Regions from separate parts of the Shewanella sp. LC6 genome, predicted to be linked through region 3. Evidence: predicted binding sites of a transcription regulator. Region 3 holds the regulator's gene; each other region holds the start of a gene.

Region 1 (4,258 bases), 640 kb from region 3:
TTGATAGCTTTTAACTGTGGCGCAAAGCCTAAATCCAACATACGGTCGGCTTCGTCCAAAACTAACAACTCTAATCCATTGAGGAATAAGTTTTTTTGTTCTAAGTGATCAGCGATTCGGCCTGGCGTTGCCACAATAAAATGCGGCTCTTTTGCCAGCGCTTTAGCCTGATCGTTAAAGTTTTCACCGCCCAATACACTAATCGCTTTATATTGGGTATTGGCCACCAATAAGCGTAACTGACTGTACACCTGATGGGCTAATTCGCGGGTCGGTAATAAAATTAATACTCTAGGGTCGCGCTTACTGAGGGCGCGGGTGGAGATAACCCTTTGCAATGCGGGCAGCAAAAATGCCAAGGTCTTACCTGACCCAGTCTTTGATGATGCCATTAAATCTTTACCTGCCAATGCGATAGGTAATGCTTGTTCCTGGATGGCGGTTGGGGTTGCAATCCCCATGTGCTTTAAGCTTTGTAACAGACGCTGGTCCAGAGAAAAATCAGTAAACTGCAAAGGTATATCCCCTAAATCTGAGTGAGGGCAGATTATAGCGCTAAATCACTATGGTCAGCTATCTTGATTGGGCATAATCTTGCGTAATCATCTAAATAGCCACTTATTTGCTTGGCTTGTGTCACGCTCGATATTTGCCCCGAGTGCTATGTTTAGCCAAATTGGCTATGAACTTACAGGATATCGAGCGACGATGTGGTTACTCTCTGCCCTTGAGTATGGCAAGGGGATAAGGCCGAGCGTAAACCATATAAATGTATCTAATGACTGGCTAGCATAACGGTTTATGTTGTCTAATGATTGACAACACTTTGGCTGGAATTTAGCTTTTTCACGTCATAGCGCTTCTTTAAATCATCGATTTATTAAGGGAATTTATTATGAGTAAGGGGACAACTCCGACGATCGGTATTGCCTTAGGCAGTGGTGCAGCCAAAGGTTGGGCGCATATTGGCGTACTCAATGGGCTTGCCGCCATGGGAATTAAACCCGATAAGGTCGCTGGATGCTCAATCGGCGCCCTTGTTGGCGCTGCTTATGCTCATAATCATTTAGCGGAACTTGAAGAGTGGGTGCGCAGCTTCTCTAGTTGGGATGTGTTGGGACTGATGGATATTCGTTGGCGTAAAGGTGGGCTAATTGGCGGCGAAAAAGTATTCGATGTGCTGCAATCGCGGATTGGTGATATCAATATCGAGGATTTAGAGCGTCCCTTTGCGGCCATTGCTACGGATCTGTATTCAGGTCAGGAAATCTGGTTTCGCCATGGTGATTTACGCCAAGCCGTACGGGCCTCTTGCTCTATGCCTGGGATATTAGCGCCTGTCCGTCAAGGTGAGCGTTGGTTAGTGGATGGTGCAGTTGTTAATCCTGTCCCCGTTTCGGTGAGCCGTGCTATGGGGGTAGATATTGTCATTGCCGTTGATTTACAAGGTTTTCATACCGGTCGATTACAAGTTTTACCCGTTAATATGACCAGCCATCGGGCACCTAAAGATGAAACCCAAATGCCCGCGCGCCAAGAAACGGGTTTTATGGATTTATTCGCCCGCGGGCGAGAATATGTCGGTAGCTTAACCGATAAGTTTTCCCTAGGGACTAAATCTAATCCCGGTATGATTGCGGTGATGTCCCAGTCGATGAGTATTTTAGAGCAGCGGCATAAACGGGCGCGTTTAATGGGTGACCCTCCCGATATCTGTGTTGTACCCGAAGTGGCTAATATCGGCACCATGGAGTTCCACCGAGCAGCTGAAGCCATTGCAGCAGGTGAAGCTGCCGTGGCAAAAGTGGCACATTTAATTGATGCGGCGATCTGGAAAGGCTAAAAATGTCAGGATGAATTTATCTGTTAATTACGATATGACACTACTTACTGCTTGATTGGCTTAGTTTTTGCTTTAAAACCATTAATCAGTATTAGACGCCGAATTATTGACGATGAATTCTCTTTTAAATGCCCTTAATCTAAATCGTAGCAGTGCTGCTGAAGCTTATGGCCTGAATAGCAAAAAGACGGAGACAGGTAAAACTGAATCGAGTACGGAGTCAAACTCCTCAGCCAAAGAACCCCCTAAGGTGGATACTAAACCGAGTGACGAGATAGCGCTGTCACCACGGGCACTGCGAGCACAAAAAATTCAGGCCATGTCGAAAGACTTTTTTGCTGATGGCAAATTTAGCGTGGCTGAGATACCCGCTTTAGTCTCGCGGTTACAAAAAGACGGTATTCTTTCCGATGCACAGGTGGAACGGCTCTCGCAAAACGGCATTAGTTTGCCAAGCCAAAGTACCAATAAGCAGTCTTTGCAGGATTTTATCGATGATGAGCTAAAGTCTTTGGCTGAAAAATCGCCTAATAGCCCGATGATCAACACGTTAGTAGATGCTAAAAATGTGTTAAAAAACATGGATGATGCCCAGTCGCCAGTGCTGGCACAAAAGGCGACTAAAGTGTTTGGTCAATTAACGGATTATTTGAATAGCAACCCCACCATGAGCGATAGTCAAAAACAGTTATGGCAGGGACTTAAATCAACGATGCAGGTGGCTTCATCCATGGGGATGCAGCAATCGGCGTTGGGACAATTGAGCAGTTATCTTGCCTTAGCTAAGCGCTAGTCTTATTTACAATATTCTTTCAAAAACAATAGACTTTGGCTTCTGGGTCAGAGTCTTTTGTCATTATTAGCGCCATTTCCTGCGTCTACTATCTTGCTTTAGCATCAAGGTCAAGGCCTAAAACTGAGATCATTGGGTTTGGCAGCAGTTCTTATTTGTTCTTTTTATCCATCCGATAAATCATGATCTGGATCATGGAATTTTAGGTGTCGATGCCGCTTAATTGCCTACATATTGTGTTGATAGGTTATTTAATCACTATATATAGTGTTAATTTTAATCGGGATGGAGAGGAATTAAACAATGCCAGTCGTGATCAAGCGGGATGGTTGCCGCACACCTTTTGATGAAACAAGGATAAGAGATGCAGTGGTCGCTGCTGCAAACTCGGTTGGGATAGAGGACGCAGATTATGCCGCGACGGTAGCCGCTTGTGTGAGAGAACGAGTGGCGAATATGGCAGAAGTTGAAATCCACCATCTACAGGATGCGGTTGAAAACCTATTGATGGAAGGCCCTTATAAATCATTGGCACGGGTCTACATTGAATATCGTCACGACAGAGACATTTGCCGCGATGCTACCAGTAAGCTCAATCTTGAAATCCGTGGTTTAGTTGAGCAGAGCAATGCCGCGCTGTTAAATGAAAACGCCAATAAAGACTCTAAAGTGATCCCAACTCAACGGGATCTGCTGGCGGGCATCGTGGCTAAACATTATGCCAAGAGCCATATTCTGCCTAAGGATGTGGTGGCTGCGCACGAAATCGGTGAGATCCACTATCACGATCTTGATTACTCGCCCTTTTTCCCGATGTTTAACTGTATGTTGATTGATTTGGCGGGCATGTTGACCCATGGCTTTAAGATGGGCAACGCCGAAATTGAGACCCCAAAATCGATCTCTACCGCTACGGCCGTGACGGCGCAAATTATTGCCCAAGTGGCAAGCCATATCTATGGCGGCACCACGATTAATCGTATTGATGAAGTGTTAGCGCCTTTTGTGGCCAAGAGTTATGACAAACATTATCAAGTGGCACTGAACTGGCAGATTAAAGATGCTAAAGCCTATGCCACTGCTCAGACTGAAAAAGAATGCCACGATGCTTTCCAATCCCTTGAATATGAGGTGAATACCTTACATACCGCTAATGGACAAACCCCGTTTGTGACCTTTGGTTTCGGTCTAGGTACTTCGTGGGAGTCGCGTTTAATTCAACAATCGATGCTGAAAGTACGCATGGCGGGGTTAGGTAAAAATCGTAAAACAGCGGTGTTCCCTAAATTGGTGTTTGCCATCCGTGATGGTATTAACCACAAAGTCGGCGATTGCAATTACGATGTAAAACAAATGGCCCTTAAATGCGCCAGTATGCGCATGTATCCAGATATTTTGAACTATGAGCAAGTGGAAAAAGTGACGGGTTCGTTTAAAACCCCTATGGGTTGCCGCAGCTTTTTAGGTTCCTATAAAGAAAATGGTGAACTCGTCCATGAAGGGCGCAATAACCTTGGCGTTGTTAGCTTAAACTTGCCACGTGTTGCGCTAGAAGCGAATGGCGATGAGGCTGAGTTCTACCGTATTCTGGATGAGCGGCTATTACTTGCCCGCCGCGCATT
Region 2 (4,258 bases), 1.4 Mb from region 3:
GGTAATGCACGTCCTACGATGACGCTCATGGCGTAATCAAGGTACGAATTCTTTAGTTCGTCTTCGATATTAATTGGCGAAATAGATGATGCCAGATCAGTCATAAACTGCTCGTTCCCCTGAAAATTAGCCGACAACGCATAATCCGTATCATTGAGCGGCCCAAAAACGTGATTTGGCATTCTAACACAGTTATTTAATGTCGCCAGACCTATCCTGCGCGAATTGAGAAGGATGTGGCTTAATAGATGAAAACACTGTCAATTTGCACTTTTAAACCCGATAAAATCGGTTGTTAATGGCGAAATTGAGTCCAAGACTTGATTAATATCCGAGCAGAAAAACCGCTCAGCTTCACAAAGTGTTTAAGAATTAATGATAATTGCTGAAATTTCACTCAACCACAAAGACTTAGAATCAGCCAATACTGTGTTTATCCACCATTGTCGTTATAATAGCCGCACTATTCAGCCGCTTTAGGTAATCGCATGCAACAGAATACCAACGTAGACCCACAGGAAATCGCAAAGTTTGAACGTATGGCCGAAACCTGGTGGGATCTCAATGGCGAGTTTAAACCGCTGCATCTATTAAATCCCCTTCGCTTAAACTATATCGATCAAACTGCTGGCGGGATTTTTGGTAAAAAAGTGCTCGACGTCGGCTGTGGCGGTGGCATTTTATCCGAAAGCATGGCGCGCATCGGTGCAGTGGTTGATGGTCTTGATATGGGTGAAGAACCGTTAGAAGTTGCACGCTTGCATGCGCTGGAAACCGGTGTGAGCATCAATTACGTGAAAAACACCGCCGAGGCTCATAGGGAAGATCACCGCGAATACTATGATGTGGTGACCTGCATGGAGATGCTCGAACACGTACCCAATCCCCAATCAGTGATCCAAGCCTGCTGCGATATGGTAAAACCCGGTGGTTTTGTGTTTTTTTCCACGATTAATCGCAATGTTAAATCCTTTGTCGAAACCATTATCGGTGCTGAATATCTACTGAAGATGTTACCGATTGGCACTCATGATCATAATAAGTTTATTAAACCTTCCGAATTGATTGAGTTAGTCGATAACACCGACCTCATCTGTAAAGACGCCCTTGGGATCACTTATAACCCGTTAACAGGGATTTTTAAGTACACATCTAAGGTCGATGTAAACTATATGATTGCAACGCAAAAGGCAGATTAAGATGAGTTTAGCTGAGGTTAAAGGGGTCTTATTCGACCTTGATGGTACTCTTGCCGATACCGCGCCGGATCTGGTTCAGGCCCTTAACCTCAGTTTGTCTGATGTCGGTATTGCAGCAAAACCCTTTGCAGACATGCGTAGCGCCGCCTCCCATGGCAGCTTTGCCTTAGTCGATGCGGCCATTCCAGGCGCAGATGAGGTGCTACGCACCCAAGTCCAGCAAGGACTCCTTGCCCACTATCAAAGGATCAATGGCGACCATTGCCAATTGTTTGAAGGTATTTCTCCACTGCTTGACTGGCTCGAGTTATGCCGCGTGCCATTTGGAGTCATCACCAATAAACCTGCCCGCTTTACTCGTCCCCTGTTACATAAGCTTAAGCTCAGCTCGCGTATGCCAGTGATGATCAGCGGCGATTCGACCCGTTACCCTAAGCCCCATACCGCACCTATGCTATTGGGCGCGCAGCAGTTGCAGTGCAAGCCACAGCAAATCCTTTACTTAGGTGATGCTGAGCGGGATTTACTGGCGGCTCAAGCGGCGGGCATGCTCGGCGGTGTAGCGCTGTGGGGATATTTGGGCGAGGACGATACACCCGATGCATGGCCTGCCTATGCACAGTTTACGACGCCTTCGAATTTACATTCGGCACTAAGCCAAGCGTTAACAAAATAAGCACGAATCAGGATTCGTGCTGATAGCTATTAATAGAATTAACGCTATGGGTCAATCCCCGCGATCGTGATCGCTGCTTATTTTAGCGATCGATCACACTGCGGGATCGGAATAAAAATTCGCCATATCAGACGCACGCTAATCTCAATTTGAGCTACAGGGTTAGTCATTACTAACGCATTTTTTTATCCTCAAGATATCCACAAGATACCCCCTAAATTGAGACTTGCAAATAATAGCAAACCTCACTATCTTGTATCTCAGATTATTTAAAACACCATATCTTGTGTATAGGTAGCAATCAGACACACTAGAAGTTCCCCGCTAAATCGACTATTTTCACCATAGTCAACAGTATTAAGGGTTTTCAGGTTGATTGTTTTACAAGGAAACGTACGGTGACTTAGTTCACCTGAACAGATATCAGAACCAAGGCCTCTCTTCAATGAATAGCAATATGACAGTTACAAAACGCTGTGGTGCACGTGAGACAATTGATCTCGACAAAATACACCGCGTAATTACTTGGGCAGCCAAGGGGTTAAAAAACGTTTCTGTTTCTGAAGTTGAACTTCGCACGCATTTACAGTTTTTCGATGGGATCCCAACCGAAGCTATCCACGAAACGATCATCAAATCTGCGGCGGATTTAATTTCCCCTGAGTCACCCGATTATCAGTTTCTGGCTGCGCGTTTAGCCGTATTCCATTTGCGTAAGAAGGCTTTTGGTCAGTTCGAGCCACCCAAGTTATATGACCATGTCACTAAGCTGGTAGAGTTGGGTAAGTATGATATGCATATTCTGCAGGATTACACCCGCGAAGAACTCGATATTATGGATACTTATATCGACCATTGGCGAGATATGAACTTCTCCTACGCAGCCGTTAAACAGCTTGAAGGTAAATATCTGGTTCAAAACCGCGTCACCCACGAGATTTATGAGAGCGCCCAGTTCCTCTATATTCTGGTGGCGGCCTGTTTGTTTGCCCGCTATCCAAAGGCAACGCGTCTGCAATACGTCAAAGATTTTTACGACGCAGTATCGACTTTTAAGATTTCACTGCCAACGCCTATCATGGCGGGAGTGCGTACCCCGACTCGTCAGTTTAGCTCATGCGTACTGATTGAATGTGGCGATAGCTTGGATTCAATCAACGCGACAGCATCATCTATCGTAAAATACGTGAGCCAACGCGCTGGTATCGGTATCAACGCCGGTCGTATCCGTGCATTAGGAAGCCCAATCCGTGGTGGCGAAGCCTTCCACACGGGTTGCTTACCTTTCTACAAGTATTTCCAAACTGCGGTGAAATCGTGCTCGCAAGGCGGCGTGCGCGGCGGTGCAGCCACCCTCTTCTATCCTATTTGGCACTTAGAAGTTGAATCGCTGCTAGTACTGAAAAATAACCGTGGCGTTGAAGATAACCGTATCCGTCATTTAGACTACGGCGTGCAACTGAATAAACTGATGTATCAACGTCTGATCAAAGGTGAAAATATCAGCCTGTTCAGCCCATCGGACGTACCCGGTCTTTACGATGCCTTCTTTGAAGACCAAGCTGAATTTGAGCGTTTATATCTGCAATATGAGCAAGACGGCAGCATTCGCAAAAAGACATTAAAAGCGGTGGATCTGTTCTCATTGATGATGCAAGAACGTGCTTCAACGGGCCGTATCTACATTCAAAACGTGGATCACTGTAACACCCACAGTCCATTTGACTCAAAAGTTGCACCGATCAGACAGTCTAACCTCTGCCTTGAAATCGCGCTGCCGACTAAGCCATTGAATAACATTGACGATCCAAACGGCGAAATCGCTCTTTGTACACTGTCGGCATTAAACCTAGGGACAATTACCGATTTAGCGGAATTGGAGCCATTAGCTGATTTAGCCGTGCGAGCCTTAGATAACCTGCTGGATTACCAAGATTATCCAATCAAAGCGGCGCAGATTTCGTCGATGAACCGTCGTACCTTAGGGATTGGTGTTATCAACTTCGCTAACTATTTAGCGAAGAATGGTATGAAGTACTCCGATGGTAGCGCGAACAATCTGACTCACAAGACCTTTGAAGCGATTCAGTTTTATCTGCTCAAAGCGTCAATGAATCTGGCGAAAGAAAAAGGTGCGTGCCCATTATTTAATGAGACGACTTACGCTCAAGGTATTTTACCTATCGATACCTACAAACGTGACCTAGATAAGATTTGCAGTGAGCCATTGCATTTAGACTGGGAAGCGCTGCGTAACGACATTAAAGAGTATGGTTTACGTAACTCGACATTGTCTGCACTGATGCCGTCTGAGACTTCATCACAGATCTCAAACGCCACCAACGGTATCGAACCGCCACGCGGCTTGATCAGTGTGAAAGCC
Region 3 (4,258 bases):
GGTTTCTCTGCTTATTCAGGTATCGTTGACTGGGCAAGAATGCGCGAAATCGCAGACAAAATCGGTGCTTATCTGTTTGTCGACATGGCACACGTTGCGGGTCTTATCGCCGCTGGTGTGTATCCAAACCCAGTGCCACACGCGCACGTTGTGACCTCAACCACTCACAAGACCTTAGCCGGTCCTCGTGGCGGTATCATTCTGTCTGCTGCCGATGATGAAGAGTTATACAAAAAGCTGAACTCTGCGGTATTCCCAGGCGGTCAAGGCGGTCCTTTGATGCATGTTATCGCGGGTAAAGCGGTAGCCTTCAAAGAAGCTTTAGAGCCAGAGTTCAAAGCTTACCAACAACAAGTGGTTAAGAACGCTAAAGCTATGGTTGAAGTGTTCTTAGAGCGCGGTTACAAAATCGTTTCTGGCGGTACTGACAACCACTTAATGCTGGTGGACTTAATCGGTCGCGACCTGACGGGTAAAGAAGCCGATGCCGCTTTAGGTAGCGCGAACATCACAGTAAACAAAAACTCTGTGCCAAATGACCCACGTTCTCCATTCGTGACCTCTGGTGTACGTATTGGTACGCCTGCGATCACTCGCCGTGGCTTTAAAGAAGCTGAAGCGAAAGAGTTAACCAGTTGGATCTGTGACATCCTCGACGATGCTCACAATCCAGCGGTCATCGAGCGCGTAAAAGGCCAAGTATTGGCACTGTGCGCCCGTTTCCCTGTTTACGGTTAATTCGTTAATTTATCCGAATATATCGGCTAAGTTCACAACAGCTTAGGTCGTTAAGCTTAGGTGGTTAACCTCAGCCGATAAATAGGATAAAATCCCATGGCCGCATTAAGCGGCCATTTTTATTGCTAAAATCTTAGACTTAAACCTGCTCGGTTTAAGCAAGATAGGCTTTATTCCATTCACGGCAGGAGGCTCAATGCATTGTCCATTTTGCAGCGCGACAGATACTAAAGTGATCGATTCCCGATTAGTGGCGGAAGGCCATCAAGTGCGTCGTCGCCGAGAATGCACCGAATGCCACGAAAGATTTACCACCTTCGAAGGCGCCGAATTAGTCATGCCACGGGTGATTAAACGTGATGGCACGCGTCAACCCTTTGATGAAGAAAAGCTGCAAGCAGGTATGTTACGCGCGGTCGAAAAACGCCCCGTGTCCATGGATGAAATCGAGCAGGCCTTAAGTAAAATCAAGTCAACGCTGCGGGCGACTGGCGAGCGTGAAGTGCCATCCGAGATGATAGGCAACTTGATGATGGAACAGTTAATGAGCCTAGACAAGGTTGCCTATATTCGTTTTGCCTCGGTTTATCGCGCCTTTGAAGACGTCTCCGAATTTGGTGAGGCGATTGCGAAACTGCAAAAGTAACATGGGTTATCTTAAGTTAGTGCTTAGGTTCGTGCTTAGGTTCGTGCTTAGGTTCGTGCTTAGGTTAGTGCCTCGTTTTGCGCTGCATTCGGGCACGCTTCCTCAAGATTTCATAGGGTTTATATGAATTGGTCAGAACTCGATAACCAGATGATGAGCCGAGCCATACAACTGGCTCGCAAAGGATTTTATACCACTCGCCCCAATCCCAGTGTGGGCTGCGTTATCGTAAAAGATAATCAGATTGTCGGTGAAGGTTATCATCAAAAAGCCGGCGAGCCCCACGCCGAGGTGCATGCACTGCGCATGGCTGGCGAGCTTGCCCGTGGCGCGACCGCCTATGTCACCTTAGAGCCTTGCAGCCATTATGGTCGTACGCCGCCCTGCGCCTTGGCGCTGATCAATATCGGTGTAAAACGTGTGGTGGTGGCGGTTGAAGATCCCAATCCTCAGGTCGGTGGTCGCGGTATTCAAATGCTGCGCGATGCGGGCATTCAAGTGGATGTCGGTTTACATCGCGATGAGGCCTATGCTTTAAATCTTGGTTTTATGAAGCGCATGGAGTCGGGCCTACCTTGGGTGACGGTAAAGCTTGCCGCGAGTCTCGATGGTAAAACCGCATTATCCAATGGTGTCTCTAAGTGGATTACAGGCCCCGAAGCTCGCCGCGATGTGCAGCGTTTACGTTTGCGCGCCTGCGCCATAGTAACTGGGATTGAAACCGTACTGGCCGATGATCCATCCCTCAATGTGCGCTACTCAGAGCTTGGCAGTCTTAACTCACTATTGAGTGAGGCGCAAATTTTACAACCGCTACGGGTGATTTTAGACAGTCGCTGCCGCATGCCGATTAAGGCAGCTTTGCTTGCGATTGAATCGCCGATTTTATTAGTCTCAACTGAGCCATACTCGCCAGCCTTTATGGCGCAGTTGCCGTCCCATGTGACTTGTCTTCAATTACCGGCGATTGATGGTCGCATCTCGCTGCCCACACTCTTAAGCTATTTAGGCAAAAACTGTAATCAGGTGCTTATCGAAGCGGGCGCGACCTTAGCAGGTGCCTTTATCGGCGCGGGATTAGCCGATGAGTTAGTACTGTATCAAGCGATGAAAATTCTTGGCGCACAAGGACGTAATCTACTCGAATTACCCGATTATCAAATGATGGCCGATATTCCGACCCTCAAACTGGTCGATGAGCGTAAAGTGGGCGCGGATACGCGTTTCACCTTGCGGCTCACGTCCAATCCATCTTTAGCGAATAAGTGAGTTAACCATGTTTACTGGGATTATTGAGGCCGTTGGCACGCTGCGAAAGCTTGAACGTAAAGGCGATGATATTCGTTTGACGGTCGCCAGTGGCAAACTGGATTTAAGCGATGTGCGTTTAGGCGACAGTATCGCCACCAATGGTGTGTGTTTGACTGTGGTTCAGCAATTAGCCGATGGCTATGTGGCGGATGTGTCGGCTGAAACTGTCAGTCTCACAGGCTTTGCTAACTACAAAGTGGGTACTAAGGTTAATCTTGAAAAAGCCGTTACCCCGACAACTCGCCTCGGCGGGCACATGGTGAGCGGCCATGTGGATGGCATTGCCACCGTTGAGCAGCGTTTGGCGCGGGGCCAGGCGATTGAGTTTTGGTTAGCGGCGCCTACGGAGCTGGCTCGCTATATCGCCCATAAAGGTTCTATTACCATCGATGGCGTGAGCCTCACGGTAAACGAAGTCGATGGACACCGTTTCCGATTAACCATAGTGCCCCATACCGCGGGTGAAACCACGTTGGTGGATTTGAAAGCCGGCGATAAGGTGAATATTGAAGTGGATTTAATTGCCCGCTATTTAGAGCGTTTAATGCGCTTTGATACTAAAGAAACCCAAGGCGGTGGGGTGACCATGGAAATGTTAGCCCGTGCTGGCTTTGTGCGTTAGGGCACTGGCACTTAGCTCACTTAGGTATAGAATTTCATAACAACAGTAAAATCATAAAGGTCCTACAATGGCGCTGCACAGTATAGAAGAGATCATCGAGGATATTCGTCAAGGCAAAATGGTTATTTTGATGGATGACGAAGACAGAGAAAACGAAGGCGACCTGATTATGGCGGCCGAGTTGGTGACGCCAGAAGCGATTAACTTTATGGCGAAATACGGTCGTGGACTCATCTGCCAAACCATGACTAAAGCTCGTTGCCAGCAGCTAAATCTGCCCTTGATGGTAACCAATAACAATGCGCAGTTCTCGACTAACTTTACGGTATCGATTGAAGCTGCCGAAGGCGTAACCACCGGGATTTCGGCCCATGATCGCGCCGTAACGGTAAAAGCTGCCGTGGCTAAAGATGCCAAAGCGTCGGACTTAGTTCAGCCTGGGCATATCTTCCCATTAATGGCGCAGGACGGCGGCGTGTTAACCCGCGCTGGCCACACAGAAGCAGGTTGTGATTTAGCCCGTTTAGCGGGGCTTGAGCCGTCGGGCGTGATTGTTGAGATCCTCAATGAAGACGGCACCATGGCCCGCCGTCCTGATTTAGAGATTTTCTCTGAAAAACACGGCGTTAAAATCGGCACTATTGCGGCGCTGATTGAATACCGTAACACCAAAGAAACGACCGTTGTGCGTGAAGCAAAATGCAAACTGCCAACCCGTTTTGGTGAGTTCGATATGGTGACCTTTAGGGATACTATCGACAACCAATTGCACTTTGCCTTAGTGAAGGGCGAGGTGAAACCTGACTGTTTAGTGCGGGTGCATTTACAGAATACGTTTAACGATCTACTCCATTCTGAGCGCGATCAGCAACGCAGCTGGCCGCTCGAAAAAGCGATGGCGCGGATTTCTGCCGAAGGTGGTGTGTTAGTATTGCTTGGCA

What was found. The regulator NrdR, encoded in region 3, represses ribonucleotide reductase genes. The targets are predictions, from matches to a motif close to AAACACNANATNTNGTGTTT.
Region 1: a site for NrdR is predicted at 2,890-2,909, ahead of nrdD (anaerobic ribonucleoside-triphosphate reductase). Genes of this name have one in related genera too.
Region 2: a site for NrdR is predicted at 2,148-2,167, ahead of nrdA (class 1a ribonucleoside-diphosphate reductase subunit alpha). Genes of this name have one in related genera too.

What each region holds. Positions count from the first base shown of each region.
Region 1 is NZ_CP043902.1:1,971,352-1,975,609, forward strand. It holds gene FJD32_RS08875 (DEAD/DEAH box helicase) at 1-515, opposite strand, end outside; gene rssA (patatin-like phospholipase RssA) at 896-1,843, shown strand; gene FJD32_RS08885 (hypothetical protein) at 1,956-2,636, shown strand; gene nrdD (anaerobic ribonucleoside-triphosphate reductase) at 2,940-4,258, shown strand, end outside.
Region 2 is NZ_CP043902.1:2,693,845-2,698,102, forward strand. It holds gene gyrA (DNA gyrase subunit A) at 1-104, opposite strand, end outside; gene ubiG (bifunctional 2-polyprenyl-6-hydroxyphenol methylase/3-demethylubiquinol 3-O-methyltransferase UbiG) at 489-1,199, shown strand; gene FJD32_RS12240 (HAD-IA family hydrolase) at 1,201-1,875, shown strand; gene nrdA (class 1a ribonucleoside-diphosphate reductase subunit alpha) at 2,321-4,258, shown strand, end outside.
Region 3 is NZ_CP043902.1:1,332,448-1,336,705, forward strand. It holds gene glyA (serine hydroxymethyltransferase) at 1-738, shown strand, start outside; gene nrdR (transcriptional regulator NrdR) at 935-1,384, shown strand; gene ribD (bifunctional diaminohydroxyphosphoribosylaminopyrimidine deaminase/5-amino-6-(5-phosphoribosylamino)uracil reductase RibD) at 1,508-2,653, shown strand; gene FJD32_RS05925 (riboflavin synthase) at 2,661-3,317, shown strand; gene ribBA (bifunctional 3,4-dihydroxy-2-butanone-4-phosphate synthase/GTP cyclohydrolase II) at 3,385-4,258, shown strand, end outside.